DNA from 3 places in the Bacillus sp. AK124 genome. Region 1 is predicted to be linked to each of the others. Evidence: predicted binding sites of a transcription regulator. Region 1 holds the regulator's gene; each other region holds the start of a gene.
The links. Region 1 encodes LexA, which represses DNA repair genes until DNA is damaged. Its sites were predicted from a motif close to CGAACATATGTTCG; they were not measured.

Region 1 (10,329 bases):
TCTGGACAGGGGGGAAGATGATGTTTGCTCCGGATGCCATTCTCCGTACGTGGAGAAGATTCGACGCTTTTCCGATGGAAACGCTGACAAAGGCATGGTTTTATCATCAGGGAGGGGATCAGAAACAGCGGAACGTCTCAATGATGAAGGAACACCACCAAGAGTACGGCATTGCCGGCAATTGCTTTGACCTTTCGATTTGGCTGCTGGACGAGTTTACAAAAGACGGAGTGGAAGCTTTTCCGATCGGCCGTTCGTTCAAAACAGAACGCGCGCATGCCGCAGTCATCGCGCTTGATGAAAGAGGACGGCGCTTTTTATGTGATCTGGGAGATCAATGGCTGCAGCCGATTCTGATCGACTGCGAATGTGAAGATTATACCAGTGAAAAGCTGGACGGTTTTTTCCCGGCAGCACAAATTCAAGTCAAGCCGACAACCGGCGGAGTTAAGGTCCTTTACCATCGGCCGAACGGAAAGGTGTCAACTCAAGTCTACTCTACAGACCCTGTTGACATGTCCGTTTTTTGGGAGGCGGCTGAATGCTCGCAAGCGGCATTGAAGCCTTCGCCATTACTGGAATGCAGAATTCAGTTTCAACATGAAATCGCGCTTTGGGAATTCAGCGGCTGGGACATATATCTTAGCACGAGCAAAGGATTATACAGAGAAGCGAAGCCGGACACAATTGAAGGCTGGACTGAGAAAATCCATGATGTCACCGGATACGATAAAAATGTTATCAAGAAAGCGTTGGAGATTTATCAAACCCGCGCATGATCTTAAATCTTGAAAAAAACTCATTTTATACATATCATGTGGAAAGAGGAGAGGATAAGATGAGCCATTATGACCAGCAATACAATGCAATCATTCAAAAAATTATTGAATCAGGGATCTCCGATGAAGAATATCAGGTCCGGACGAAGTGGGATTCAGACGGAACGCCGGCTCATACGCTGAGCATCATGAGCGAAAAAATGCGGTTTGACAATTCGGAAGTGCCGATTTTGACGACGAAGAAGGTGGCGTGGAAAACGGCCATCAAAGAGCTGCTTTGGATCTGGCAGCTGAAATCCAATGATGTTCAAGTTTTGAACGATATGGGGGTTCATATTTGGGATCAATGGCGGCTTGAAGACGGCACAATCGGAGCAGCCTACGGCTATCAATTAGCGAAGAAAAACAGAACGGTTAACGGGCAGAAAGCCGATCAAGTGGATTATTTGCTCCATCAGTTAAAGCATAATCCGTCTTCACGCAGGCATTTGACCATGCTGTGGAATCCCGATGACTTGGACGGCATGGCCTTGACGCCCTGCGTCTATGAGACGCAATGGTATGTGAAAGAAGGAAAGCTCTCTTTGGAAGTAAGAGCGAGAAGCAATGACATGGCGCTTGGCAACCCGTTCAATGTGTTCCAATATAACGTCTTGCAGCGCATGATCGCCCAAGTCCTCGGTTATGAGCTGGGCGAATACATCTTCAATATCGGCGACTGTCACATCTATACCCGTCACATCGATAATTTAAACATTCAGATGAAACGCGAGCAATATGAAGCGCCGAAGCTGTGGATCAACCCGGACATCAAAAACTTTTATGACTTTACAATCGATGATTTTAAATTAATTGACTATAAGCACGGCGACAAGCTGACATTTGAAGTTGCCGTATAAACAGGCGGATTTTCCGCCTGTTTTTTTGTTGTGTGAATGAATCATTTTTAAAAAATACAACGATGAAAAAATTTGCATATCCGGCAGCCGCATGTTTCCTTACGGCAGCCGTGTATACGTTTAGAGCGGACGCAAAAAGTACATGCAGTTTTTCACGGGTATGACCCGAGCATTTAACTTACGTTTATTTACACAATCTAAACGTCTTTTTCACAAAGAGCCCGAAAAGCAAAAACAATTCTCTCTTAATCTGTTAGTGACACCAGCATATACAAGAGGAGGTTGTTTTTGTCATGATCAAAAAATGGGCGGTTCATCTGCTGTTTTCCGCATTGGTGCTGCTTGGGCTTTCGGGAGGGGCTGCATATTCTCCTCAGCATGCCGAAGGCGCTGCAAGGTATGATGACGTATTGTATTTTCCGGCATCGCGCTATCCTGAAACAGGTGCTCATATAAGCGATGCGATCAAAGCGGGCCATTCAGATGTCTGCACAATTGAAAGATCTGGAGCGGATAAGCGCCGTCAGGAATCATTAAAGGGGATTCCGACTAAGCCGGGCTTTGACCGTGACGAATGGCCGATGGCCATGTGTGAAGAAGGGGGAAAAGGAGCGTCGGTCAGATATGTCAGCTCATCGGATAACCGCGGAGCCGGCTCCTGGGTCGGGAACAGGCTGAGCGATTACGCTGACGGGACGAGAATTTTGTTTATCGTTCGATAAAAGGGAGACAACGATAAATGTTTCCTCAAGGAAACATTTTTGTTGACAGGAAAACTTGTTTGGGGGATAATGGTAATGTAAGCATATGATCAATCCCTCTGTTTCAGGCTCGCATCCTTCATTTCCGTATGGATGTGAGCCTGTTTTTTCGTGCGAAAAAAAACCGCCGACCGGCGGTTTTGCTGATGAGTCCGTTTTTTAATGAACCGTGCGGAATACGCCAATGACTTTTCCGAGAATCGTCACATTCTGGAGGATGATCGGTTCCATCGTCGGGTTTTCCGGCTGAAGGCGGATATGGGTTTCTTCCTTGAAAAACCGCTTAACAGTCGCTTCGTCGTCTTCGGTCATCGCAACGACGATATCTCCGTTGTTTGCGGTGTTCTGCTGTTTGACTATCACATAATCCTGATCAAGAATTCCGGCATCGATCATGCTTTCGCCCATGATCTCCAGCATAAAGACATGCTCATCCGGCGGCGCCAGGCGGTCTGGAAGCGGAAAGTATTCCTCAATGTTTTCGACTGCGGTAATCGGCGTACCGGCCGTCACCTTTCCGATGACCGGGACATTGACAACCTGGTTTTTTGGAATGTGAATTTCTTCCTCTGTATCGAGAATTTCGATCGCTCTCGGCTTCGTCGGATCCCTTCTGATCAATCCCTTCGTTTCAAGCCTTGCCAAGTGGCCGTGTACCGTTGAACTTGACGCCAGGCCGACCGCTTCTCCGATCTCCCTGACGGAAGGCGGATAGCCTTTGCGTTTCACTTCTTCTTTAATGAAACGCAAAATATCAAGTTGTCTTTTTGATAGCTTCGTCATTTTTTGCACCTCAAAACGTCGATTTTAGCTAGATTATAGCATGTTTTTCCTTTGAGTACAAACATAGGTTCGAAAAAAACGATTGACAGAAACATTTGTTCGTATGTATACTGAAATCATAAAACCGAACAAACATTCTGGGGTGATGGATATGAAAAGAGAATCATTGATTTTTGTCAGTCTGTTTACTGCTGTGATCAGCTGCTGTATTCTGTTTGTGTCTTTTGCCGGTAAAATCGAAGAAAGAAAGCAATATGTTAAAATAGAAGTGCAGGAAGGCGATACATTGTGGGAGCTGGCCGACCGGATCAAAGGCGGAAAACCCGCTGACAAACAAAAATTCATCGAATGGGTCGCCGATAAAAACAATCTGCCGACCTCCGTTATTAAACCGGGCGATGTTTTGGTCCTGCCGGTAGCCAAACAGCACTCCGATCAATATCAGCTTGCAGTTGTAGAATAAATGATTGAGGGGATTTCCATGAATGCGATTATTTACACCAGGGTAAGCACTGCGAAGGAGCAGCAGGAAACCTCATTAAAACGGCAGGCTGAAGAGCTCCAGTCGCTTGCCGCCGAGCACGGGATGAACGTCGTGAACGTCATTTCCGAACAGGCGAGCGGATATGAGATGGACCGCGACGGCGTCTTCGATCTGCTCGAGGAAATCAAAACATCAGACATTGACGCAGTTTTAATACAGGATGATACGCGACTTGGAAGAGGGAATGCCAAAATTGCCCTTCTTCACTGTTTATATAAAGAAGGCGTTCAAATCTACACGCTGGCTCACCGGGGAAAACTTGAGCTTTCCGAAGCGGATTCGATGGTTTTGGAGATTGTCGGCATTGTCGAAGAATACCAGCGGAAAATACATAACCTGAAAATTAAGCGGGGAATGAAGAAGGCGGTCGAAAACGGCTACCGCCCGGAGAGGAATCTGAAACACCGCAATGAAGGCGGCGGGAGAGAGCGGATCGAAGCGCCTCTTTCAGAAATCGTCAGGCTCAGGGAGAACAAGCTGACGTTTGCGGAGATTGCAGCCGTGTTGAGAGGGTTCGGATACAGCATTTCAAAAGCAACCGTTCACCGCCGCTACCAGGAGTATAAGGACGGCCTTGCAGACTAATCTGTTGTCAAACGAAAGCGGATTTAGTAGTATGATGGATATATACCGAATCAAAGGAGTATCTTATGATTTCTAATGAAAAAATAGCCAGAATTAACGAGCTTGCCAAAAAAGCAAAGAGCGGATCTTTAACAGACGAAGAAAAAGCAGAACAGCAGAAGCTTCGCCAGGAATATCTTCAAGGCGTCCGCGCGTCTATGAAAAACACGTTGAAAACTGTGACGATTGTTGATCCTGAAGGTAATGATGTGACGCCTGAAAAGCTCAAACAGGAAAAAAGAAACCGCCGATTGCATTAATTTGGGGAATACGCCGATATCGTATTCCCTTTTTGTATATACTACAATTTAAAATGAAGGCAAAGATTCGTCATTTTTCACTGCTTTTGAGCTGAAATGGTTGTGAAAACCGATGGGTAGATTTATGATAAGAAAGTAGAGTCCATACAGGAAGGGGATCATAATGAAAACGATTGAATTAAAATCTGTCGCAACAATACGAACACTCTCCATAGACGCGATTGAAAAAGCTAAATCCGGTCACCCCGGCATGCCGATGGGGACTGCTCCGATGGCTTATGCGCTTTGGACAAAAATGATGAATGTCAGCCCTGAAAATCCGAATTGGTTTAACAGGGACCGTTTTGTGCTGTCCGCCGGACACGGATCAATGCTTCTGTACAGCATGCTTCACTTAAGCGGGTATGACGTTTCAATTGAAGACCTCAAGAATTTCCGCCAATGGGGAAGCAAAACGCCTGGACATCCGGAATTCGGACATACTCCTGGTGTAGATGCGACGACAGGCCCGCTTGGCCAAGGAATCGGAATGGCTGTCGGAATGGCGCTTGCTGAACGTCACCTTGCGGAAACTTACAACCGTGACGACTATCGCGTCGTTGATCATTATACATACAGCATTTGCGGTGACGGAGACTTGATGGAGGGAATTTCATCGGAAGCGGCTTCGCTTGCGGGACATTTGAAACTCGGCCGTCTCATCGTGCTTTATGATTCAAATGATATTTCGCTTGACGGTGAATTAAACCGCTCATTCTCTGAAAATGTGAAGCAGCGTTTTGAAGCGATGAATTGGGAAGTGCTTTATGTTGAAGACGGCAATAATATTGCCGAGATTACGGCGGCCGTCGAGAAAGCGAAACAAAATGAAAAGCAGCCTACATTAATTGAAGTGAAAACAACGATCGGTTTCGGCTCTCCAAACCGCGCGGGAACATCCGGCGTTCACGGTGCTCCGCTTGGCTCAGAAGAGGCGAAATTAACGAAGGAAGCGTATGAGTGGACATACGAAGAAGATTTTCATGTCCCTTCTGAAGTGTACGAACACTTTAACGAAACAGTGAAAGAAGCGGGCAAGAAAAAAGAGGCGGAATGGAACGAGCTGTTCTCCGCATACAAGAAAGCCCACCCGGAACTTGCCGAAGAGCTTGAACTTGCGATGAAGGGCGAGCTTCCTGAAGGTTGGGATCAGAAAGTACCTGCGTATGAGAAAGGAAGCAGCCTTGCTTCGCGTGCATCCTCTGGGGAAGTATTAAACGGAATCGCACAACAAGTGCCGTTCTTCTTTGGCGGATCCGCTGACTTGGCCGGCTCCAACAAAACGACAATCAAAAACGGCGGAGATTTTTCAGCGAGAGATTACGCCGGCAGAAATATTTGGTTCGGTGTACGTGAATTTGCGATGGGAGCAGCTTTGAACGGAATGGCTCTCCACGGTGGCCTTCGCGTATTCGGCGGAACGTTCTTCGTTTTCTCCGACTATCTGAGACCTGCGATCCGTCTTGCGGCATTAATGGGGCTTCCTGTCACATATGTGTTTACACATGACAGCATTGCCGTCGGAGAAGACGGACCGACTCATGAGCCGATTGAACAGCTGGCATCACTTCGTGCGCTGCCGAACTTGTCCGTCATCAGACCTGCAGACGGAAATGAAACAGCAGCAGCCTGGAAACTGGCGCTTCAATCAAAAAATCAGCCGACTGCGCTTGTGTTGACACGTCAAAACTTGCCGACAATCGATCAGTCTCCTGAAGCAGCTTATGAAGGCGTTGAAAAAGGTGGATATGTCGTTTCGAAAAGCCAAAACGAAAAACCGCAAGCGATCTTGCTTGCGAGCGGATCTGAAGTTGGCCTTGCGCTTGACGCACAAAGCGAGCTGAAAAAAGAAGGCATTGACGTATCCGTTGTCAGCGTTCCGTCTTGGGATCGTTTCGACAAGCAGCCGGCCGAATATAAAAACGCTGTTCTTCCAACTGATGTGACAAAGCGTCTCGCAATTGAAATGGGATCACCGCTCGGATGGGAGAGATATACCGGCACTGACGGGGACATTCTCGGAATCGACCATTTCGGTGCTTCAGCTCCCGGCGAAACGATCATGAAAGAATACGGTTTTACGCCTGCGAATGTAGTTGACCGGGTGAAAAAACTGTTAAATCGCTAATCGGGCATATGAAAGAGAATGATCTGCGGATCATTCTCTTTTTTTCATTTCGACAAAATTAGTCGCTTCTTTTATCATCATCAGACAATTATTTCTAACCCCCTTTTGTATAATAGAAAGCATATATTCTTCGATACAGGGGGATGAGACAGTGATGGAACGCCATTATTATACGTATTTGATAGAAGAGGAATTTGCCAGCCATTATTTTGGAAGAGAGTCTGTCATGTTCAAGCTGTTTTACGATTATCATTGGACGAGCCCCGATCAAAAGTCTCCATTAGCCGCCAAGCAGATCGAGTTCATTACAAAACCGATTCCCGCAGCCCATATACACAAAAGAATGAAAATGAACCTCTGCCGGGAAGACTATACACAAGTTGACTATGTATACAGATTGATTGTTCCAAAAGGAAGCGCTTCTTTTATTATCAAAGACCGACATATTGAGATTTTGGCGAAGGGTCCATTCGATGCCGAAACGGTATTCTTTGAGGTTTTGCGGAAAGTAAGTCCGTGTTTCCTTGCGATGGATTTTAATATGAAACGTTACGGCTGGCTGAACCCTGTGAAAGAAAGAAATTTTGTATAAAAAAAAGAATTTGGACTGTAAATGTTGTATAATAGCGTTTGGTTTAGTACACTTTATACGAGACAACATGAAGGAGGAAATTAAATGGATTTATGGGTTGTCATCCTAGTGGGCGTTTTAGCTTTGCTCGCAGGTGTTGCACTCGGATTTTTTATTGCTCGTAAATATATGATGAACTATTTGAAAAAAAATCCGCCAATTAATGAACAAATGCTGCGCATGATGATGATGCAGATGGGTATGAAACCATCCCAGAAGAAAATTAATCAAATGATGAAAGCCATGGAAAATCAAACGAAATAATACGAATGCGATTATGACATAGAAGGAACATGGTTATAAAATAAAAAACCCGCTTCCGGGTTTTTTATTTTGATCTATGATTATTGTGTATGTCCGAGAGATAGTTTTTGGTATTCCAAAAGAAGGATATCCAGCTGCTGGCTGTGCTGAATGGTGATATGTGAAGTCATGCCGTTTGTCATGACGATTTTTAGCAGCTCTTTTCTTTTTTCCTCAATTTCATGAAGCAGATTTTCTTTCATCACAGGAATTTATCCTTTCTTCTGTAAAAATCATCTTTTTGTTGCCTACTAAATGTTATTATATCCATATATAGGTTCCTTTTCAATTCTGAAGGTGATAAGGGTAAATTGTCAAAATTGATTATATAAAGAAATTCGTGAAATCAACATCCTTTTTTGTGATATGTTAGGAAATTGAAATGTAATTGTCATATCAAATGATTTTCTTTCATAGTATTCCAAAAAATAGAAGGGAGAAAGAGATGGCTGATATCAACTATATTCTCGCTTTCGGTGCAGGGTTTCTATCGTTTATTTCGCCATGCTGCCTGCCGCTGTATCCCGCTTTTTTATCATATATTACAGGTGTCAGCATGAGTGAAATCCATTCTGACAGACTTATGTTTCAAAAAAGGAGCCTGATACATACGATCTTTTTCCTGATTGGCTTTTCGATGATCTTTGTGGCTCTCGGCTACAGCACATCGCTTGTCGGGTCCTTTTTTAAGGATTATCATCAGCTCATCAGGCAGCTTGGCGCGGTATTCATCATCTTTTTTGGATTTGTCACACTGGGGGTTTTTAAGCCTGAATTTTTAATGAAAGAAAGGCGCCTCCATTTTAAAAACAGGCCCGGCGGCCTGCTCGGTTCTGTCGGAATCGGAATGGCATTTGCCGCCGGCTGGACGCCCTGCACCGGTCCGATTCTTGCAGCGGTCATCACACTCGCCGGAACGAACCCGATGTCGGCCGTACCTTATATGGTGCTTTATGCGCTCGGATTCAGCCTGCCGTTTCTGCTCCTGTCTTTTTTCATGACAAAGATGAAATGGCTTCGGAAGCATCAGCTCATCATCATGAAGATCGGCGGAATTGCAATGATTGCAGTCGGAATCCTGCTGTTCTTTGACTGGATGACGAAAATCATTATCGTACTGTCAGGCCTGTTCGGCGATTTCAGAGGCTTTTAGATACCTGGCTAAGGACCGCCTTGGTTTTTTGTTATAATAGGACTTATTCACAGCAAAATTGAATAATGATGTTGGAGGGGAGTATGACAAGGGTTTTAATTGTTGATGATGCAAAATTTATGAGAGATAAAATCAGAGAAATACTTGAAACAGAAGACTTGCAAGTCGCGGGTGAAGCCGGGAACGGGGAAGAAGCTGTTTTGCTTTATCAAGAGCTGCAGCCGGACTTGGTTATCATGGATATTACAATGCCTGTGAAAAACGGGATTGAAGCTTTAAAGGACATGATCCAGCTGAACCCGAAGGTGAAAGTGATCATGTGTACGGCCATGCGGCAAAAGCGAATCGTTGTTGAAGCGATCGAAGCCGGAGCCAAGGACTTTATCGTCAAGCCTTTCGAGGAGACGAAAGTCGTCGAAGCGATTCGCCACGTGCTCGGAAATCCTTGCAGCTGAAAAACCTGAACATGGTTTTTTTCTTCGTTTTGGAGTATAGTAACAAGTAGAGAAATTAGCTTTAGAAAAAGGGATGATATGTATGATGATCGTCGTTTCATCTATACTTGCCGTCGTGATGGCCGTCATTGTCATGGCTGTCAGAATCAAGTCATCTGAAAAACCGGCTACGGCCAAAAAAATTATACTGCCTCCGATTTTTATGAGCACCGGTGCTCTCATGTTTTTATTTCCGATGTTCCACGTGACCGGTGCCGAATTTTTGGAAGCTCTCACAGTGGGCATGATCTTTTCTATTTTCTTAATTAAAACCTCAAAATTTGAAATCCGCGATGATAAAATCTATATTAAACGCTCCAAATCGTTTGTGTTTATTTTAATTGCGCTGCTCGTCATCCGGATCGCGATGAAGAGCATATTAAGCACAACGATCGATTACGGCGCACTGAGCGGAATGTTTTGGATTCTGGCTTTCGGGATGATCGTTCCTTGGCGGATTGCCATGTTTTTATCGTTCATAAAGCTTTCAAGCCAGATTGAAGCGTCAAATCACATACAGGTCAATTAAAACAAAACCTTTCCTTCTTTCAGGAAAGGTTTTGTTTATTTAAAAAGCTCTTGATAGGAAGAGTGATCAATGTTCTTTTCTTTTAAACGCTTTACGAGGAACTTATGGTCTTTTTTCGGTGTGGCCATAATATAGCCTCTGACGATTAAATCCCGGTCGATTGCACCTGCTTTTTCCTTTAATGCGAGTTCTCCGATCTTTCCGGCGATTTTCGCTTTTGCTACATCGCGAAACAGTTCGGGTACGGGAGAAACTAATTCTTCAAGCAGTTCTTTTTCTTCTTCATTCCACAAATGCCTTGTCTGTTCAATATAATAATCCTGCCAGTCCAGCTCAGATTTCCCATCTTCTTTAGGCAGCCTTTTTAAAAATTTGCGAAACATGAAAAAACCGCCGATTGAC
Region 2 (10,329 bases), 530 kb from region 1:
TCTATAAAGAATATTTATAATATTTTCAAAAAAGAGCTTGCATTTCAATCATATTCTAAAATGCTCGTCATGTTATTGCTTCCTCTATTATTCATTTCATCCGGATACATATATGTACATTATAAAAATACAATTGACAGCTATCAGCAGTTTAAAAAGACTGAAGACGAATATAAAGAACTCGGCATCGATATTAAACAGGCGCTGGCGTCGCCCGTCAAGGTGAAGGAAGGGGAGCTGAAAAGCGAGGATGGCGACGGAGAGATCGTCGAAAATATTTTAAGGTTTGACTATGAGAATTTCGTCTTGTCCCTCCATCATCTGGAGCCCAAGCAGTCGGTTATCATGACGCTTGAGCTGATGGGCTTCATCATTTTTCCCTTGGCTTTTACGCTGTATGCCATCTATATCTCCTCTTACGACATCAGGTTCAAGACGGTGAAAGTGAAAGCTGTCAGCCATGATTGGAAATCCGTTCTGCTGGCCAAACAGTGTTCGGTTTACATGGTGATGGCTGCCGCCGTGATCGCCGTTGTATGTACGGCATATGTGTCAAGCTTCGTCTTTTATTCCCTGGCTTCAAGGGCCATACCGGTCGGCGAGTTCACAATACCCGCTGTTTCAAAAAGCAATATCCCGCTTCAGCTCGTTGTCGTTCTGGCGGTCAGCTTCATTTTTTCGACGGTCGGATTTTATTTGGGCGTCCTCTTCAGAAGCTTTATTACGCCTGCTTTGCTGTATATCGTTTACAGCCTGCTTATCCCTGCTTTGGGGAGATTCGATTTGAAAAACCTGCTGTCTAATCTCGGGCATGCGGTTTTCAGTTTCAGCGGCGGCTTTAAACTGTTTACACCGGTGAAGGTGGACATGATTCCGGTCGTCATCATTTTAGCCGCATCTGTCGGCTTGCTGTCTGCGGTTACTTATTATATGGCGCACAGGCAAAGCAAATATGTCGTTTGAAAAAAGAGCGCAGGCACTTGCGCTCTTTTTTTGCAAGCGACGGATGCCCGTTGGCTCAGGTTTGGCAGGCGAGTGTCAAATAGTTGGAACAACAGAATCTGCCGTCTCTGGATGAGGCGGTTGTTTTGATTGAAACCTTGTTCCTCGTAAATATTCGAAAAATTCTATATAATAATAAAGCGGTCTCAGGAATTCATGCACTTTTTAGTAAACAGCTTTTGAACAGAGGGCAGGTGAGTATAATGGCGAATCAGGATTTGAATTTGCACACGTTATATACGAGTCATACCCGCGATGCCTGGGCAAATCTCGGCGGGCATATGGCGGTAGAAATGACCGAAGAGGAAGTAAAAAGGCTTGAAGGTTTAAATGACTATCTGTCTTTGGAAGAAGTCGAAACCGTTTATGTTCCGCTGGCGAGGCTGCTTTATTTACACCGGACAACTCAATATGAACGGAACACCCGGGTGAACGGTTTTTTGAACTATCCTCACGCGGCCAAAATTCCGTTCATCATCGGGATTGCCGGAAGCGTCGCGGTTGGAAAAAGCACGACGGCCCGCATCATTCAGACGGTGCTCTCGCGTTTGCAGGAACGGCTGAAAGTCAGTCTGATCACAACCGACGGTTTTCTTTACCCCAATGCGGTGCTGACAGAAAAACAGATAATGTCGAGGAAAGGGTTTCCGGAAAGCTATGATGTCAAAGCATTGCTTGAGTTTTTAAACGATTTAAAATCCGGCAAGGAAATCGTTCACGCACCCGTTTATTCCCATTTAACGTACGACAGATTGGAAGGGGTTTACGAAACGGTTGAACAAGCGGATATCGTGATCATCGAAGGCGTCAATGTGCTGCAGACACCGACGATTGAAGACGACCGGACAAAACCGCGGGTTTTCGTTTCCGATTTTTTTGACTTCTCGATTTATGTGGATGCCGAAGAAGACCTCATTATCAAATGGTATCTTGAACGCTTTCGCATGCTCAGAGAGACGGCTTTTCAAGATCCGACATCTTATTTCCATAAATTCAAAGACCTTGCGGACGAAGAAGCGGACCATATGGCAAAGTCAATATGGGAGACCGTCAACCGTCCGAATTTGTATGAGAACATTCTGCCTACAAAATTCCGGTCTGATTTAATCTTGAGAAAAGGCGAAGGCCACAAGGTGGAAGAGATTCTCGTCAGACGGGTATAGAGGAGGCTTGCATGATCCATCATATTGAACTGTATGTTTCAGATTTGGAAGCGTCGAAGCGCTTTTGGGGCTGGTTTCTCGGAGAGCTTGACTATGAAGTTTTTCAACAATGGGAAGACGGGATCAGCTGGAAAGCAAACGGCGCCTATCTCGTGCTTGTGCAGGCGAAAGAGCAGTTTGTCAAAGCGGGTTATCACAGGTGCCGCATCGGCTTAAACCATCTTGCTTTTTACGCGACATCCAAAGAACAGGTCGACGAAATGACAATGAAACTGAGGGAGCGGGGATGCCGCATTTTATACGAAGACAGACATCCGTTTGCCGGCGGAAGCGGGCATTATGCCTTGTATACCGAAGATCCCGACCGCATTAAAGTCGAACTTGCGGCGCCTTGAGGCGGGCGTCCGCCGGAAGGCCGGCCTTTGACCGAGCCGGCCTGTTTTCAATTAATGCTGCATCGTTTTTTTCGAACTTAATTTGACTTTTGCTTCATCTATTTTGAGCTTCCGGAAGGCTGCCACCAGGAAAGGAACGCCGCAAATAGTGACAGCAGACAGGATTGCAAAAGTGAAAAACGGCTTTTCCGCTCCAAAGGCGTCCAGCAGCATTCCCCCCGCCCAAGGGCCGATCACGCTTCCCAGCTGGGTGAAGCCTATAGCCCCGAAGTAAGTGCCTTTCAGCTCAGGCCGGGCAATCCGGTCGACCAGTAAATCCATCATCGAAAAGAGAAGCACTTCCCCGATCGTAAACACGATAATGATCAAGACGATGGACCATAGATCGTGGAAAAACGAGAGGCTGAACAGGCTTCCGCTAATCAGCACATTTCCGGCAATCAGCGATAAAATCGGTGAAAACCGTTTGGCGATATGTACGATCGGGTACTGTACGACAAGCACGGCCAAGGCATTCAGCGTCAGCATCATACCGAACACTTTCGTTCCGTCTTCGATGAACGGGCTGGCCGCCATGTATTGTGCGAGCGTCGATGTGAAGTGGGAATACCCGAATAAACAAAGAATCGAACCGATTAGTGTAATCGTAAATACCCGGTCTTTTTTTGTCACCTCCAGCGCGTCCCGCACTTTTATACGCTTATTCCGCTCAGTTGCCGGTACGGTGTGGTGTTTAAATTGAATGACCAGCACCGCCGCATAAATAAAATAAATGAAAGCCGCAATGAAAAACGGCAGCGTCGTTTTCGAAGATCCGAGGTACAGGCCTAAAAGCGGACCGAAGACGACGCCGAGGTTGATCGCGGTATAGCGGAGATTAAAGACGAAAAGGCGCGTTTCGGGTTTGGATACGTCTGAAAGCAGCGCTCTTGAAGTCGGTTCAAACAAAGCGCGGCATAATCCGTTTAAGGCATTCATGACAAAGAATGTCCAGACATGATCGGCGAGCGCGAAACCGGCGAACACGAATGTCCAGCCGAAAATCGAAACGAGCATGATGGTTTTCCGGCCGAACCTGTCTGATAAGTACCCGCCGTAAAAGCTTGCCGCAATTCCGATCAGAGAGCTCGCTGCAATGACGGCGCCGGCAAAGCCGGAAGAGGCGCCTTTCACTTGTGTCAAATAAATTGCTAAAAAAGGGATGCTCATGGCTGTGCCCATACGTCCGAAAATGGTTCCGACAATAATGGTCCAGCTGAGCGGGTGGATGTTCTGCCATTTTTGTTTCATGATAAACTCTCCGTTACGTTTTTATTTGTTTATCATACATGAAACAAATGGCGGTGAATAGAGGAATTTCTATATGCTGGGTGATCAAAAGGAGAACAAGCCTTGATTTGTGACATAATCATAGATGACATCTTCGATATGGGCATGCAGCCCCTCATTCGGTTCCTCGATCCGCCTTTCCTGCAAAGCCAGCTTCAGGATTTCTTTTTCGCCGGGGCTGAGCGGATCGGTTGCAACATTGCGTCCGTACTGCTTCAGCGCCTGTCCGAGCATTTTTTCAATCAGTTTCTCATCCATTTGTCTTTCTCCTTTAGGAGCGCTTTTTCTTTTATCTTACTAGGAAAAAACGAGGTTCTCAAGGGAGCTTTCAATTTGAGCCATTAAACCGGATGCGGCAGCATTCCGAACTGGAATGATCCGCCATGTCACCTTCTTTCCAAAGAAGGTGTTTTTTGTTGCTTTCAGCCAGGATTTTCTTTGGATAAAATTACGCCTGGAAATCGAACGTATATTCGGAGTATAGTATTCATACACTAATTGTGCGAACATCAGTTCTTTTTGGAGGGAGAGAGATGGATTACGGTCAATATCCGTCGCGTTCGGTTTTGTGCGTTGATATGCGGAGCTTTTATGCAAGCTGTGCCGCAGTCCTGCTCGGACTTGATCCGATGACTTGCCTGCTGGCGGTTGTCGGAAACACGGAGCGGCAGGGGAGCATCGTTCTCGCTGCTTCTCCGGCTCTGAAAAGAGAGTTCGGCGTGCAAACGGGAACAAGGCTTTATCAGCTGCCGGATGATCCGCGCATCAAGCTGGTCAATCCAAAGATGGGGCTGTTTGTCCGTGTTTCTACAGAGCTCACCCGGCTGTTCTGCCGCTATGTGCCGCCTGATGCCATTCATACGTACAGCGTGGATGAAAGCTTTATTCAGGTGGACGGTGTTGAGAGCATGTGGGGAGACGCCCGAACGATTGCGATGAAAATTCAAGATGATATGGAAAGGGAGTTTGGCCTTCCCTGTGCTGTCGGAATCGGACCGAATCTGCTGATGGCAAAGCTGTGCCTTGACCTTGAAGCGAAAAAATCAGCAGACGGAGTGGCCGTTTGGGGCTACGAAGACGTGAAAACGAAGCTGTGGCCGCTGTCTCCGCTGCGCCGCATGTGGGGAATCGGCTCCAGGCTGGAAAAGACGTTAAACCGGATGGGGATTTTTACAGTCGGTCAGCTGGCTCACTATGATCTCAAGCGGCTTGAGAAAACATTCGGGGTGATGGGAAACCAGCTCTATTATCACGCTTGGGGCATCGACCTTTCAGCGATCGGAGCGCCGCTCTTGGAGGGGCAGGTCAGCTATGGAAAAAGCCAGATTTTGCTTCGCGATTACCCGAATCCGGAGGAAGTCAAGCATGTCATTCTTGAAATGTGTGAAGAAGTGGCCAAAAGGGCGCGCGCCCACCGCCAGGCGGGCCGGACCGTCAGTCTTGGCGTCGAATACAGCCGCGATGAGCTTGGCGGCGGGTTTTACCGTTCAAAAACAATGGAAAGCCCTTCAAATGTCACCCTTGATCTATACCATACATGTCTGGCATTGTTCGAGCGGTTTTATGCCGGCAAAACGGTTCGGAAAATTTCCGTCTCTTTGTCCAATATTCAAGACGATACCAATATGCAGCTTGATCTTTTTCGTCCCGATCAGGAAAAGAAGCGGCAGCTCGGGTACGTGATGGACGGCATCAGAGAACGGCACGGATCAACAGCGCTTTTGCGGGCCGTTTCCTATACAAACGCCGGGACGGCCCGGCTGCGGTCAAAATTGGTCGGAGGCCATCAGGCATAGAAAGGAGAATCATTTATGCTTCGCGACAGAGGCAGTATCAAATGGGTTTCCATGATGCTGCCTGAGCACGTGGAATTGCTCAGGGAATATCATGAAAGCCTTCAAAAACTCAAAAAACCGATCCTGGATGAACAAAAATATGAAGAATTTAATGAAATCATTTGTGAAGCGATGGCAGAAAACAGAATGTTGCAATTTGCCTATTATCGGCAGGGGGAAGTGAAAACGCTGGCCGGCCGGATTCACTATGCCGACGCCCTGAAAAGGGAGCTGCGGATCGTAAGCCGGGCGGATGAAATATGCATTTTAAAGATGGAGGATATCATTGAGATTGAATACGATTGTCGTTTATAATAGAATCAGTATTCGGAGGTGGATAAAATGGTAAATGACATTCATTTGCCGACTGCAGCGTCTCATGCAAAGCCTGTTATCTTGAAAGGCGATACTTTGCATGAGGCGGGGTTATAAACAAATCGCCTAAAAAAAGCAAGGTATCATTTCTGATCATCCGGCTTTGCACCTTATTTTTAAATATAGATCCATAAATAAGGAGCTGGCAGAAATGAAGACACCTTTTATCAGAAATGACCAATATAATTTTATTAAGTTTCAAACGGACAGCCTTGTTCAGGGACATGCGAACATCAATGACGAAAACGTACTTGACGTTTTGAAATGCAATGCGCTCGATCAAGTGTTCAACCTGTTTCCTGATCTCAGCAGCGATCAAAAGTCTTTGCTGCAGAAGATGGCAGAAGTGGAAGACAGCGGTGAAGCGATGCGCTTTTTAGCCGAATTAAAGCCTCATGTCATTCCATTTCAGCGTATAACAGTAAAAACCGCTAAAAAGCTATTTTCTAAAGTGAAGAAGTTAAAGACGCCCGATTTTGAACAGATGGATTTCAGCGGATATTCCTACCTGGGATGGAATGATGCAGGATCAGGCAGAAAGTACATGATTGTGGATGCCGGCGGAAAGCTGACCGGAATACACGGCACCATCAAATCCAGCAATAAAAAAGGAATCTGCGCGATATGCAACAGGACCGAAGAGATCGGACTGTTCATGGCCCGGGTGAAAAGCGGGAAAGAAACCTATACAGACAGAGGCAATTATATTTGCTGTGACAGTGAAACATGCAATCAAAATGTGATGACGCTGGATCATCTGAACCATTTCGTCGCACAATTAACGAAAGAATAAACGAGAACCCCCCCGGCTAAGCTTTAGCCGGGGGGTTTTATGATTTGGCTTTTAGCCTGCCTCTTTCGCAGCACTTCGCTCTCCGAAGAGACGGGTGGTCAGCCCGGGAACAGCCATACATAAGAATACGGAACGTCCAAGGCTGAATAAAAGAAAAGCGAGCCACAGCCCATGGTTTCCGAAAGCGGGCACAGCGGTAAAAAAGGCGGCCAGGAAGACGAGAACAGCCAAGAACATTGAATTTCTGACCGGGCCTATTTCAGTCGCTCCTGTAAAAATCCCGTAAAAAACGAGTCCGAAACTTGCGGCCAAAGGAAAGAGAGCGATCCAAATATCATAGGTTTTCGCTGCTTCCAAAACGCTTTCAAGCGGTGTAAACAAGGGAAGGATTACACCTTTCAAAAGAAAGTAGCCGACTGAAAGCAGCGCGGCCGAGATCAGCGACCACTGGATCGAAAGGGAAAGCGTACGGGAATAAAGTTCCCGATCCATTCTTCCAACGGCTTTCCCGGCAAAAATGCTCGATGCATTGGCAAATCCGTCAAACACATAAGCCATCATATAATGAATTTGAATTAAGATCGCATTTGCGGCCAAAACTTCAGCGCCGAAGCCGGCTCCTTTAGCCGTAAACAAATTAAAAACCGTTAAAAGGCACAATGTCCGAATCAATAGATCGCGGTTGACAACCATCATTTTTTTAAACGGTTTCGGGTCGAACAAAACCTTGACGGACGGCAGCTTAAACCGCATGGCGGCATTCGTTTTCACAAGCAAGCAGCCGATCAGGCAGCCCGTCACTTCCGCAATCAAAGTGGCTAGAGCGATGCCGTATACTTCCATGTGAAAGACGTAGACAAAAACGATGTCAAGCACGATATTCAAGACGTTCATCGAAATCTGCAAAAGCAATGTCACTTTGATAAGGGACATTCCCATCAGCCAGCCGAGAATGCAATAGCTGATTAAAGCAAATGGAGCGCCCCAAATCCTCAGCGAAAAATACTGCGAGGCGAATTCAGCGGTATGGCGGTCAGGCTGTATCAGCGTCAGCGCTGCGTATTCAAGCGGTTTTTGCAAGAGAATGAACATCAGTCCGGCAAAAACCGCGATGCAAACAGGCCGGGCAAGAGCCAAAACGCTCTCTGATCTGTTTTGGGAGCCGAGCGACTGAGCAGCGAACCCCGATGTGCTCACCCGCAAAAAGCCGAGGAGCCAATACATCGTATTAAAAATCATCGTTCCGACTGCAACACCGCCGATGTAAGCAGGGGAGGAAAGCTGCCCGGCTACCGCCGTATCGACCGCCCCCAGCAAAGGAGTGGTGATCGTTGAAATGATCAGCGGAACGGCGAGTGCTAGATAATGTCTGTGATTCATCTCTTATGACCCCCCTTAGGATTCAAACACCTGAAGCAGCTTTTTGGCATATGGGTGCCTTTCGGCAGAAAAAAGCTCTTCTTTTTTAAATTGATCGGCAATCTGCCCGTCTTTCATGACCATGATGCGATGGCTCATAAAGTGGACAGCGGCCAGATCATGGGAAATAAACAAATAGGAAAGCCCCATATCATCCTGCAAATCTTTGAGGAGGTCGAGGATCTTCGCCTGACTGGTGACATCCAGGCTTGCCGTAGGCTCATCAAAGATGATTAAAGACGGGTGAGTGCTGATGGCTCTGGCGATTAAGGCCCTTTGGAGCTGCCCGCCGCTTAATTCATGCGGATAGCGGTCAAGGAGGCTCGAGGGAAGGCCGACCATTGAGAACAGACGCTCAGCCGTCAGACGGCGGCTGCCTTGGAAGTCCTTTAAAAATGGCGGTATGTCTTGTTTGGAAACATCAAGCGGCTCCATAACTGAATCGATAATATTGAGCTTTGGATTCAATGATGCGGCCGGATTTTGAAAAACAGCCTGCAGCTTTCGGCGCAGTCTTCGGGTCTCTTTTTTGTTTATGCCGGGAAGCGGATGTTGATGAAGCCGAATCTCTCCGTGATCGATTTTTTCGAGCAGGAGAAGGCAGCGCGCGAGGGTGCTTTTCCCGCTGCCGCTCTCGCCGGCGAGCCCGAGGCATTCGCCTTTTCGAATGGAGAACGATACATTGTCAACCGCTTTGTGGCCGCAAGCGTAATGTTTTGTCAGATTGCTGACAAAAAGAACGGTTTCTGCTGAATGGGTCATCACGCACCTCCTGTTCCCGCCAGCGCCGCTTCCTTTGTTTCAGGCGCGGCTGTCAGCCTCGGCGGAGGATTTTTCAGCGGCGGGACGGCTGCGAATAAACGTCTTGTACATTCATGTGCCGGTTGTCTGATTAAATCAGCGGTTAAACCGCTTTCGACGATTTCTCCGTTTTGCATGACAGCGGTTTGATCGGCGTACCTTTTGACAAGCCGGAGGTCATGAGTGATAAAAAGGATGGCGCAGTTTGTTTTGGCGCGCATCACGGTGAGCTGTTGCAAGACGTCCGCTGCCGTGATGCTGTCTAAAGCCGTTGTCGGTTCGTCTGCGATGAGAAGCTTCGGGCGGAGCACCATCGCTTGAGCGATCGCGGCCCTTTGCAGCTGCCCGCCGCTCAATTGAAACGGGTAGCTTTCATATACTCTGTTTTCCGGCAGAGAAACCTCCCGAAAAGCGCGGAGAATCGCTTCTCTTCGCTTGTTCTTAGACCAATCGGTATGCGTTTTGACCATTTCGTCAATTTGTCTGCCAATCCGTATAAAAGGGGTGAATGCTCCGTGACAGTCCTGAAAAATACAGGCGATATCTTTTCCGCGCATGCGTCGGAGCGCTTTGCGGCCGGCTTGAAGCATCTGGCGGCCCTCGAATATCGCGTCTCCGCCGGACACCGTTAGTCCGTCCGGAAGCAGCCCGGCTATGGCCGAAGCGGTCAGGCTCTTTCCGCTGCCGCTTTCCCCGAGCAGCGCGAACCATTCCCCTTCATGAATCGAGAAGGAAGCATTTTTGACAATGGTGTGCTGTCGGGAGCTGATTGATAAGCCCTCAATGGATAACATCGGCATGCTAAGAAACTCCTTTCTTGTGTTTAACGTCAAACCTGTCCCTTAAACGATCACCGTACAGGTTGGACAACAGAACGATGAACATGATCGCAAGACCGGGAATCACCATAAGCTGAGGCGCATGCAAAAAGTAATGTTTTCCGTCATTCAGCATGGCGCCCCATTCCGGGTATGGAGGCTGAGCACCCAGTCCGATATAGGACAGGGCAGCAATCATTAACACCGTTTTTCCGATATCAAGTGTCGCAAGTACGGAAACGTTGCCGAGAACATGGGGCAGCAAGTGCTTTTTTAAAATCGCCCCGGAGCCTAAGCCAGTCAGCTCGGCCAAGGCGATGTAATCTTTTTGTTTTTCCGAAAACACCGTGCTGCGGACCAGCCTTGCATAGCCGACCCATTTGACAGCGACAACGGCTA
Region 3 (10,329 bases), 1.7 Mb from region 1:
CTGAAGCCGCTTTTTCATTCTGTTTTTGTCGCGTTCAATGATCGGTTTTAAATAATGGCCGGTATATGACCCTTCAACTTTCATGACTTCTTCGGGCGGTCCGGAGGCCACGATCGTCCCCCCGCCGTCTCCTCCTTCAGGGCCCAAATCGATCAAATAATCAGCTGCTTTTATAATATCGAGATTGTGTTCGATTACAAGCACGGTATCTCCATTATCGACCAGGCGCTGCAGAACGGCCAAAAGCCTTGCGATATCATCGACATGCAGTCCTGTCGTCGGCTCGTCCAAGATATAGAGTGATCTTCCCGTTGAACGGCGATGAAGTTCAGATGCCAATTTGACCCGCTGCGCTTCTCCCCCGGAAAGCGTTGTAGCCGGCTGTCCGAGCGTAATATAGCCAAGCCCGACATCATAGAGGGTCTGCAGCTTGCGCTTGATTTTCGGGATGTTCTCAAAAAATTGAACGGCATTTTCGACCGTCATCTCAAGCACGTCAGAAATGTTTTTACCTTTGTATGTGACCTGAAGCGTTTCACGGTTGTATCTCTTTCCGTGGCAAACCTCACAAGGAACGTATACATCGGGCAGGAAGTGCATTTCGATTTTGATAATTCCGTCGCCTTTGCAGGCTTCACAGCGCCCGCCTTTGACGTTAAAGCTGAAGCGCCCTTTTTTGTATCCTCTGACTTTCGCTTCATTCGTCTGGGCAAACACGTCACGGATGTCATCGAACACGCCGGTATATGTGGCCGGGTTTGACCTCGGCGTCCGGCCGATCGGAGACTGGTCGATGTCGATCACTTTATCGAGGTGCTCGATTCCTTTTATTTCTTTGTATTCTCCCGGTTTTGCCTTCGCCCGATGCAGCTTCTGAGCCAGCGTTTTGTGGAGAATTTCATTGACGAGCGTGCTTTTCCCTGATCCCGATACCCCGGTGACAGCTGTGAACACGCCGAGCGGAAACTTCACGGAAACATTTTTCAAGTTGTTTTCCTTTGCGCCTTTTACCTCGATAAAACGGTTGTCAGGCTTCCTTCTCTCGGCAGGAAGAGGAATGAATTTTTTCCCTGAGAGGTACTGCCCTGTCAGCGATTGATCATCGTTCATCACTTCTTCCGGTGTTCCGGCAGAGATCACTTCTCCCCCGTGTACGCCCGCGCCGGGTCCGATATCAATTAAATAGTCGGCGGCAAGCATCGTGTCCTCGTCATGCTCGACGACGATCAAGGTGTTTCCGATATCCCTCATGTTTTTGAGCGTATCAATCAGGCGGTCATTATCGCGCTGATGAAGACCGATTGACGGCTCATCAAGAATGTAGAGGACACCGGTCAGCCTTGAGCCGATTTGCGTTGCAAGCCTGATCCGCTGCGCTTCTCCTCCCGACAGAGTGCCGGCGGCGCGGCTGAGCGTCAAATAGTCAAGCCCGACATTGTTCAAAAATCCAAGGCGCTCTTTAATCTCCCGCAAAATGAGGTTGGCGATCTTCATGTCTTTTTCCGAAAGTTCAAGTTCACGGAAAAATTGAAGGGCGTTAGAAACCGACATTTCGGTTATTTTGCCGATATGAAGGCCGTTTACCAGTACGGCGAGGGATTCCTTTTTCAGACGGTAGCCTTTGCATGAAGGGCACGGCTGATTGGCCATGTATTTTTCCATCAGTTCCCGAACGTAATCAGAGCTCGTTTCTTTATAGCGCCTTTCGATATTGCGGATGACGCCTTCGAACTCAATGTAGTTTTCCCGGACCTGTCCGAAGTCGTTTTCATATCTGAAATAAATCTGCTCGTCTCCGCTGCCGTAAAGGATTTTTTCAAGCTGGTGCTTCGGCAGCTCCCTGACCGGAACATCCATATCGATTCCATAATGGCTGCATACCGCTTCAAGCAGCTTCGGATAATACTGGGAGCTTTGCGGTTCCCAAGGTGCAATCGCATTCTCCTTTAGCGACAGCTCATCGTTTGGAATGACGAGCTCTACATCGACTTCCAGCTTGGACCCGAGGCCGTCGCAGCTCGGACACGCGCCGAACGGGCTGTTGAAAGAGAACATTCTCGGCTCCAGTTCACCGATTGAAAAACCGCAGTGCGGGCAGGCATGATGTTCGCTGAAAAGCAGCTCTTCCTGTCCGATCACATCGATGATCACGCGGCCTTCACCGAGGCGGAGCGCCGTTTCGAGCGAGTCTGTGAGACGGGCTGCTACCCCTTCTTTTATAACGATACGGTCGACGACGACTTCAATCGAATGCTTTTTATTCTTTTCGAGCTCGATGTCTTCTGAGAGGTCGTTCATTTCGCCGTCGATCCGGACTCTCACATAGCCTTGTTTTCTGATTTGGTCGAGCACCTTCACGTGCGAACCTTTTCTTCCCGAGACGATCGGCGCGAGCACCTGGATCTTCGTGCGCTCGGGATATTCCAAAATTCTGTCCGTCATCTGTTCGATCGTTTGCGAGGTAATTTCAATGCCGTGAACCGGGCAGACCGGCTTTCCGATTCTGGCAAACAGCAGCCGGAGATAATCATAGATTTCCGTCACCGTTCCGACTGTCGACCGGGGGTTCCGGCTCGTCGTTTTCTGATCGATGCTGATCGCCGGCGACAGGCCTTCGATCGCATCGACGTCGGGTTTGTCCATCTGTCCTAAAAACTGGCGGGCATACGCGGAGAGAGACTCGACATAGCGCCGTTGCCCCTCTGCATATATCGTATCGAACGCAAGGGATGATTTCCCTGATCCCGAAAGACCTGTCAGCACGACAAGCTGGTCCCTCGGAATAGAGACATCGATATTTTTCAGGTTGTGGGCCCTTGCACCTTTCACCTCAATTCGTTTCGTTGCCATTCTCCATTCATCCTTCCGATTTTAACTCTAGGAGCAAGTCGCGAAGCTCAGCGGCACGTTCAAAGTCAAGCGCTTTTGCGGCTTCCTTCATGTCGTTTTCCATTTGAGCGATCACTTTTTCCCGCTCTTTCTTCGTCATCTTCGAAAGCTTCGGCTCCTCTTTTGCTTGATATTCTTCCTGCTCTTCAGCAGCATGAGTTGCCCGGATGACGTCCCTGATCTTTTTGTTGATCGTTTTCGGCGTAATGCCGTGTTTATCATTATAGGCCTCCTGCTGTTCGCGGCGGCGCTTCGTTTCATTGATTGCGATTTCCATTGAGTTGGTGATTTTGTCGGCATACATGATCACGCGGCCTTCGGCATTTCTGGCGGCGCGGCCGATTGTTTGGATGAGCGAACGCTCAGACCGCAAAAAGCCTTCTTTGTCTGCATCAAGGATGGCGACAAGTGAAACCTCCGGAATATCGAGTCCTTCCCTCAGCAGGTTGATGCCAATGAGAACGTCATGCTTGCCGAGGCGAAGGTCGCGGATGATCTCGATCCGCTCCAGCGTTTTAATCTCGGAATGCAGGTACGTGACCTTGATTCCGATTTCTTTCAGATAATCCGTCAAATCCTCGGACATTTTTTTCGTCAGCGTAGTGACGAGGACGCGTTCATTCCGCTCGATTCTCTGCTGGATTTCGCCGATCAGATCATCGATCTGCCCTTCAATCGGCCTTACCTCAATGATCGGATCAAGCAGCCCCGTCGGCCGGATGATCTGCTCTACCATTTCAGGCGTATGCTCAAGTTCATAAGGGCCCGGCGTAGCCGACACATACACGATGTTGTGAATGTGCTTTTCAAACTCTTCAAACCTGAGCGGACGGTTATCCAAAGCGGAAGGGAGCCTGAATCCGTGATCGACGAGAACCTGTTTCCTCGCCTGGTCTCCGTTGTACATTCCTCTGATCTGCGGCATGGTGACATGCGACTCGTCTATGACCATCAGGAAATCGTCCGGAAAGTAATCGAGCAGCGTATATGGAGTCGAACCTGCCGGACGAAGCGTCAAATGCCTTGAATAGTTTTCGATGCCCGAGCAAAAGCCCATTTCGCGCATCATTTCCAAATCGTATCTCGTCCGCTGTTCCAGACGCTGGGCTTCAAGGAGCTTGCCTTCTTCACGAAGCGCTTTAAGGCGCTCTTCCAGCTCCTCTTCAATGTTTATGATCGCTTTCTTCATCTTTTCTTCCCGCGTGACGAAGTGGGAAGCCGGGAAGATCGCGACGTGTTCCCTCTCCCCTAAAATTTCGCCTGTCAGGGCATCCACTTCCCTGATTCGTTCGATTTCGTCCCCGAAAAATTCAACCCGGATGCAGTGCTCATCCCTTGAAGCCGGGAAAATCTCGACGACATCGCCGCGCACCCTGAATGTTCCGCGCTGAAAGTCGATATCATTCCGCGCATATTGGATGTCAACGAGCTTTCTGAGCAGCTCATTTCGCTCGATTTCCATTTCCGCTCTGAGCGAGAGCACCAGTTCCCTGTATTCCTCTGGGGAACCCAAGCCGTAAATACAAGAAACACTCGCCACAATGATGACATCTTTGCGTTCAAAAAGAGCAGACGTGGCAGAGTGCCTTAATTTATCAATCTCATCGTTAATGCTGGCATCTTTTTCGATAAATGTATCAGTCTGAGGCACGTAAGCTTCAGGCTGGTAATAGTCATAATAGCTGACAAAATATTCGACTGCGTTGTTTGGGAAAAATTCCTTAAACTCGCTGTACAGCTGTCCGGCGAGCGTTTTGTTGTGGGCGATGACGAGAGTCGGTTTGTTGACTTCTTTAATCACGTTTGACATCGTAAACGTCTTTCCTGTACCGGTCGCCCCCAAAAGCGTCTGATGCTTTCTGCCTTCATTGATTCCTTTGACAAGCTGATCAATCGCTTTCGGCTGATCCCCCTGGGGCTGATAATTCGAGACTAATTCAAAGCGGTCTTTCACAAAAAAGCCTCCGTTTCTTTACGAAATCTTCCTGCTTATTATTTTAACACACCCGAAGTAAAAATACGAACTAAAGTTCGGTTTCTGTGTTTTCCCACAAAAGCCGGCCCTTCCTGATCTATCAAAAAACCCCTCCTTTTTGTCATCAAAAGCAGGGCTTTACGGCAATCATTCTTACGATTTCTATGAGTCTTCCTTCTTTTCGCCCGCCTTTTTCGCCGCATAGAGTGAACCGGCCACGAGCGAGACGATATCAAGTCCTACAATAAAAAAGGTTTCCGTATAACCTTTTAAATATGAAGCGAACAACAGCGCTGCGGTCAGCGCAATCCCGACGTAATGGTTATAGGTCACCCTTGTAAAAAACAAGACAAGCAAGAAAGGAAATATCAGTGCAAAAACGGCTTTTGTAAACACAAAAACCCTCCTCACGTTTCTTGATCTTATTCGATTATATTAAAGAACAAAGAAACGGACAAACATGGACACTCATTCATTTTGTCCATTATCATGCCGCGTTATTCGGAATCAGACGTTAAAAGGCGAAAAAGAACGAGATTCCGGCTGCCAGGAGGTTCGGCATGGCGAAAACGGCGAGTGCGTTTGCCAGTTTGCCGTTCCACTCCCTGTGCTCCTTCGTTTCCGAATCGTGATTTCCCTTGAACCGGTCACCGCTGACAAATACGCCGGAACATAAAGCAGACAGCAGAATTGCGCCTAGTCCGGCGGATCCCGAAACTTTGAAAATCAACGTCCAATCCCCGGCCGCAGCCGAAATCAATACAGCTATCAAACAAACAAAAACACCGGCGAGAAAAGCCTTTTTCATCAATCATTCTCCTTCAATCGGTTCTATCCATCATCCTAGCGGAACGTTTTGTAAAAGACAACCAAAAAGATTCCCCAAAAGGAAAAGCAAAAGCGCCCGAAAAAGCGGCGCTTTATTAACATCAATTATTCTGTTTCTTGTGAGGCGGCTGCCTCAGCGTGCTTCATCGCCGCATCCTCTTCTTTTACAAAGATGATGCCAAGCTCATGATGCTCTCCTTCATATGAAGCTCTTTGTTCAAAACGAATTTCATTGTTTAAACCGACGACTTCAAGTTTGAAGAAAGCACGGTTCTTTTGAAGCGCTTCGTAGAAGTCCGCCGCATTTTTCACTGAAATCCCGTTAACCTTCGTGATGATTTCGCCGATCTTGAGACCGAGATCGGCTGCCGGCGTGTTCGGAATAATGCCGAGCACCACGAGCCCCTGGTCTCTCTTTGAAAAATGGAAAGGGGCGGAATTATCGTTCATCCGCTGTTTCCATGATAAAAAGGCCCTTCCTGCGATCGCCGCTCCGGCGGCAAGAGCGGCAAGCGGCGTCCACCATACGCTTCCGGCCGCGAGCAGCAGAATGATAATACCAAGCACGCTGATGCGCTTCGCTGTAATTTTAATGCTTTCAATCGGAAGCGATCCTTGAACTCTTTGGCCGAAGCCGATGAAATAAGGAATCCAGAGGAGCTCAAAGCCTCCGTTAAATGACAGAACGGGCCACCACGGAACCGATGATTCGATCGCATGTCCCGGAATGAGAATGAACAACGGCAAAAGCCAGGTTCTGCCCGCAATCTGCTGGCCGATCGGGAGCCCTCTTTTGCTCATAACGATCGCAGGGGAAGTTTTGATATGTGCCGTTTTGTAGACGAGCACTCCTTCCGCTACCAACAGAAGTCCGAGCAAGACGGCAGCAGCCGGCCAATTCGCGAGGGACAGCTGCGGAAGTAATGCGTCAAGCGCTCCGAAACCGGTGTATTCGATACATAAACCGGCGACGATGCTCACGCCAAGCGTATATGCCGCTGACAGCAGACTCTGTCTGAAAGTTAAAGCTGCGGCAACGCTGACCGCCGCTATTAAAACCAGCATACCCATCGGCAGATACAGCCCTAAGCCGAACGAAACAATGGACAGCACGAGTCCCGCCAAGAGTCCTTTAGAATATGTAAACTTAAACTCGTCATAAATATCTTCAATACGCGTATGAAACGTCTTTCTTTCACGTTTGATCCGGGCATAGCCGTAAGCAAGACTCATGATCATCATAAAATAGAAGAGCGGGTGCAGAAAAAACAATCCTGCTCCTTTTAAAAGTTCAATTAAGCTTTCTTCAACTGACAAGGGAACGTTCACCGCCTCAGCCAAGCATTTCAGGCCGCCTTAAATACGGCAGCTTTTTAACGTTGGATATTTTAGGGAAACCCAGCTTGTCTAAAGCGTCGGCACGAGGAAATGACGTGCGGCCGTTCAGGCGGGATGCCTGAGCCGTCAGCCGCAGAAACTTTCGTCATGATGCTTTAACGCCGGTGCTTTTTAAGCGCATTCGTGACGACAAATGCTGGCACCTTTAGGCAAGCTGGTGCATTTTATTATTATTCTAACAAATAATAAAATGCTTGGGTATGGTAAACGTGAGGTTTATTTCTCCTGGCTCATCCAAAGCGTCACATTCGACAAAGAAAAGTCTTTCAGGTAATGATTGACTTCGACATCTAGAATATCTCCTATCAGCTGCATTGACCGCTTGATATCGGTCAGATTGATGCCGAGCCGCTTGTGGTTGTCCATCAAGTAGTTGAAATAAAGTTCCGCGCAATCCTCATTGATATCCTCCACACTTTCGACCGAAGTGTAGTTTACGAGGTATCTGCTGAACAGCATAAGCAACCCTACTGCCTTTGTAGCGGAAAACGTAACGTCTTGTGATCGAACTTTTAACTGCTCCACTAATTCATAGTATTTTTTCTCTCTCACAATACTTGCCCTTTTCAATCGTGTACCCCCATTTATTATTTATATATAAGAAAAGCGCAAGCGTCAGACGACTCCACCAACAGAGACGAAGAACGCAAACCGCGCTAACATTCTCCGCAAAAAAAATGCACACATTATAATTCTTGAAAAAGCTTTGGTTCTATTTTAAAAAGTTTTCCTTAGTTATACAACTTGCAAAAGTTACATTTTTACTGCATCTTTACATCCTTATAAAGTCTCCCATACACTTATGTTATCGGGTCAATTCTATTCATTATGAATGTTTTTTTTATGAAAAAACAAAAATTTTAGGTAAAAAGATTGAGAATTTATTTTCTGAGAATAAAAAAAGTGAGGACATCCTGTGTCCTCACTTTTTGTTAAACAGCACTTTTAATGCGGTTTGCAGCTGAAGATCGTTCTTTTCTTTCATCTTTTTCTCTTCAATCCGCAGGTTCATTGTATTTGCCGTTTTTTGGTCAATGATGCCCGTTTGTTTCAGCTTGTTTTCAGCCTGAAACGCCATGACGGCTTTTTTTGTGCCTTTACTGTAATAGCCGTCTTCCCGGCCGGGGACAAACCCGAGTCCTTTCAGCAGGTGCTGTGCCCGCTTAATTTCATTGTTGTTCATATCCGGCTTGAGAGGCTCCTTCAGCTGTACAGGCCCCACCGAGAAATATGCAGGCTGGGCGACTGGAACGGTCGGCTGAATTCCCTGCTTATGGATCCAATTCCCTTTAGGCGTCAGCCATTTATACAGCGTCAGCTTAATATTGCTTCCGTCTCCCATCGGAACCGCTTGCTGGACGGTTCCCTTTCCAAAGGAAGGATCGCCCACCACGTCGTAACCCTCGGCTTCTTTTAATGCACCTGCAAGAATTTCCGACGCTGAAGCGCTGCCCTTGTCCGTAATCACGCTCACAGGATATGGTTTTTTCTCTTTTAATTTTGAAAAGTATTGTTTTTTATTTCCGTTTCTTTCGGCGATTTGTATATATGGATGATCTTTTGTCACAAAATGTTTTAAAATGTCTTCAACGCTTTGCAAGTATCCGCCCGGATTGCCTCTTACATCCAAAACGAGCCCTTTTATTCCCTTTTTCTCAAGCTTTTTCAGTTCAGCAGTAAAATCTTTTGCCGTATGTTCGGAAAAGGAAGATATTGCGATATAGCCGACAGGTTTTTCCTGTATTTTTTTAATGGAAGCAAATACCGTTTCCAGCGGAATTTCATCGCGCTTAATTGTAAATGTCAGCTGATCTTTCATGCCGGGCCGATGAACTTTCAGCGTAACCGTCGATCCCTTTTTGCCCCTGATCTTTAATACGGCGTCATTCAAATCCATTCCGGCCATGGACTCGCCGTCGATACTGATGATTTCATCGTTCGGCTTTAATCCGGCTTTCTCTGCCGGAGACTGTTTAAAAGGAGAAACGATAATGATTTTCCTGTCTTCCATTCCGATTTCTGCGCCGATTCCTTCAAAAGAGGAATCAAGGGAATCTGAAAACCGCTTTGCCGTCTGTTTATCCATATAAACCGAGTATGGGTCATTCAATGTTGAAAGCATGCCCTGTATGGCTCCTTCCAACAGCTTTTCCCTGTCGACCTGCTCTACATATTCATTTGAAATCAGGTCATATGCTTTCTCAATTTTCTCCAATTCGTTTCTGGCGGCAGCCGCTGATGCTTTTGGAACGGCATCATGAAACGGAATCGGACCGGCGCCTGTTACCAAGCCGCATAACAGGCTGAGCGCAATGATGAGCCGTGCAATCTTCTGATTCATCCTATACCTCCTCTTCTGCCTGCACTATGTTTTGTTGCTTGAAGTATTATGCGCAAAAACCGCCCGTATCATGTAATCGATTTTCCATTCACAGCAAAAAAACTGCCGGATTGCCGGCAGCTTTTGCTTATATAGTCTTCACACGCTTGATGATTTCTTCTGTCACTTCATCCGTCGTACTTGAACCACCGATATCAGGCGTCAAGTAACCGCTTTTTAGAACGTCTTCGATCACGTCAAGCAATCTGGCACCGAGTTCTTCTTCTCCAAAATGATCAAGCATCATTTTAGCTGTCCAAATTTGGCCGATCGGGTTTGCAATTCCTTTGCCGATAATATCCGGGGCAGAGCCGTGCACAGGCTCAAACATGGACGGATATTTGCCGTTTACATTGATATTGGCGGCCGGCGCCACGCCTATACTCCCCATAATCGCCGCCCCGATATCGGTCAAAATATCACCGAATAAGTTGCTGGCAACAATGACGTCAAGCTTCTCCGGCTTCGTTACAAAAAAGGCCGACAGCGCGTCAATGTGCTGCGAATCAGCGGTAATGCCAGGGTAGTCTTTTGCCGTGTTCGCAAAGACTTCATCCCAAAAAGGCATTGAATATACGATTCCGTTCGATTTTGTTGCGCTTGTGACATGCTTTTTCCGTTTAGCCGCCAACTCAAATGCAAAGCGCATCGCCCTCTCCGCCCCTTTTCTTGAAAAAACGGCATTTTGGATGGCGATTTCATCTTCATCTCTGAAGATTCTGCCTCCGATCGAGCTGTATTCCCCTTCACTGTTTTCCCTGACGACAAGAAGATCGAAATCTTTTGGATTGGCCAGCGGAGACTTGATTCCTTGCAAATATTTCGCAGGTCTAACATTGATGACCTGTTCAAATTCGCG

Region 2: a site for LexA is predicted at 4,352-4,365, ahead of M1E06_RS08930 (Y-family DNA polymerase). Genes of this name have one in related genera too.
Region 3: a site for LexA is predicted at 4,910-4,923, ahead of uvrB (excinuclease ABC subunit UvrB). Genes of this name have one in related genera too.

Annotation. Positions count from the first base shown of each region.
Region 1 covers NZ_CP096378.1:2,320,322-2,330,650, reverse strand. Annotated here, with positions in the region: gene M1E06_RS11585 (hypothetical protein) at 18-779, shown strand; gene M1E06_RS11580 (thymidylate synthase) at 839-1,678, shown strand; gene M1E06_RS11575 (NucA/NucB deoxyribonuclease domain-containing protein) at 1,972-2,400, shown strand; gene lexA (transcriptional repressor LexA) at 2,599-3,222, opposite strand; gene yneA (cell division suppressor protein YneA) at 3,374-3,685, shown strand; gene M1E06_RS11560 (YneB family resolvase-like protein) at 3,704-4,351, shown strand; gene M1E06_RS11555 (DUF896 domain-containing protein) at 4,417-4,650, shown strand; gene tkt (transketolase) at 4,814-6,817, shown strand; gene sirA (sporulation inhibitor of replication protein SirA) at 6,972-7,409, shown strand; gene M1E06_RS11540 (YneF family protein) at 7,494-7,712, shown strand; gene M1E06_RS11535 (aspartyl-phosphate phosphatase Spo0E family protein) at 7,793-7,954, opposite strand; gene M1E06_RS11530 (cytochrome c biogenesis protein CcdA) at 8,197-8,904, shown strand; gene M1E06_RS11525 (response regulator) at 8,988-9,359, shown strand; gene M1E06_RS11520 (CcdC family protein) at 9,433-9,927, shown strand; gene M1E06_RS11515 (DUF2621 family protein) at 9,963-10,329, opposite strand, start outside.
Region 2 covers NZ_CP096378.1:1,788,066-1,798,394, forward strand. Annotated here, with positions in the region: gene M1E06_RS08900 (ATP-binding cassette domain-containing protein) at 1-20, shown strand, start outside; gene M1E06_RS08905 (ABC transporter permease) at 1-963, shown strand, start outside; gene coaA (type I pantothenate kinase) at 1,206-2,165, shown strand; gene M1E06_RS08915 (VOC family protein) at 2,177-2,560, shown strand; gene M1E06_RS08920 (MDR family MFS transporter) at 2,612-3,850, opposite strand; gene M1E06_RS08925 (YqzH family protein) at 3,935-4,147, opposite strand; gene M1E06_RS08930 (Y-family DNA polymerase) at 4,423-5,685, shown strand; gene M1E06_RS08935 (YolD-like family protein) at 5,701-6,039, shown strand; gene M1E06_RS08940 (FusB/FusC family EF-G-binding protein) at 6,251-6,892, shown strand; gene M1E06_RS08945 (MATE family efflux transporter) at 6,944-8,272, opposite strand; gene M1E06_RS08950 (ABC transporter ATP-binding protein) at 8,288-9,073, opposite strand; gene M1E06_RS08955 (ATP-binding cassette domain-containing protein) at 9,073-9,912, opposite strand; gene nikC (nickel transporter permease) at 9,914-10,329, opposite strand, start outside.
Region 3 covers NZ_CP096378.1:618,484-628,812, reverse strand. Annotated here, with positions in the region: gene uvrA (excinuclease ABC subunit UvrA) at 1-2,850, opposite strand, end outside; gene uvrB (excinuclease ABC subunit UvrB) at 2,858-4,843, opposite strand; gene M1E06_RS03000 (CsbA family protein) at 5,027-5,260, opposite strand; gene M1E06_RS02995 (DUF5316 domain-containing protein) at 5,379-5,672, opposite strand; gene M1E06_RS02990 (PDZ domain-containing protein) at 5,798-7,033, opposite strand; gene swrA (swarming motility protein SwrAA) at 7,307-7,660, opposite strand; gene ctpB (carboxy-terminal processing protease CtpB) at 8,013-9,431, opposite strand; gene M1E06_RS02975 (tartrate dehydrogenase) at 9,559-10,329, opposite strand, start outside.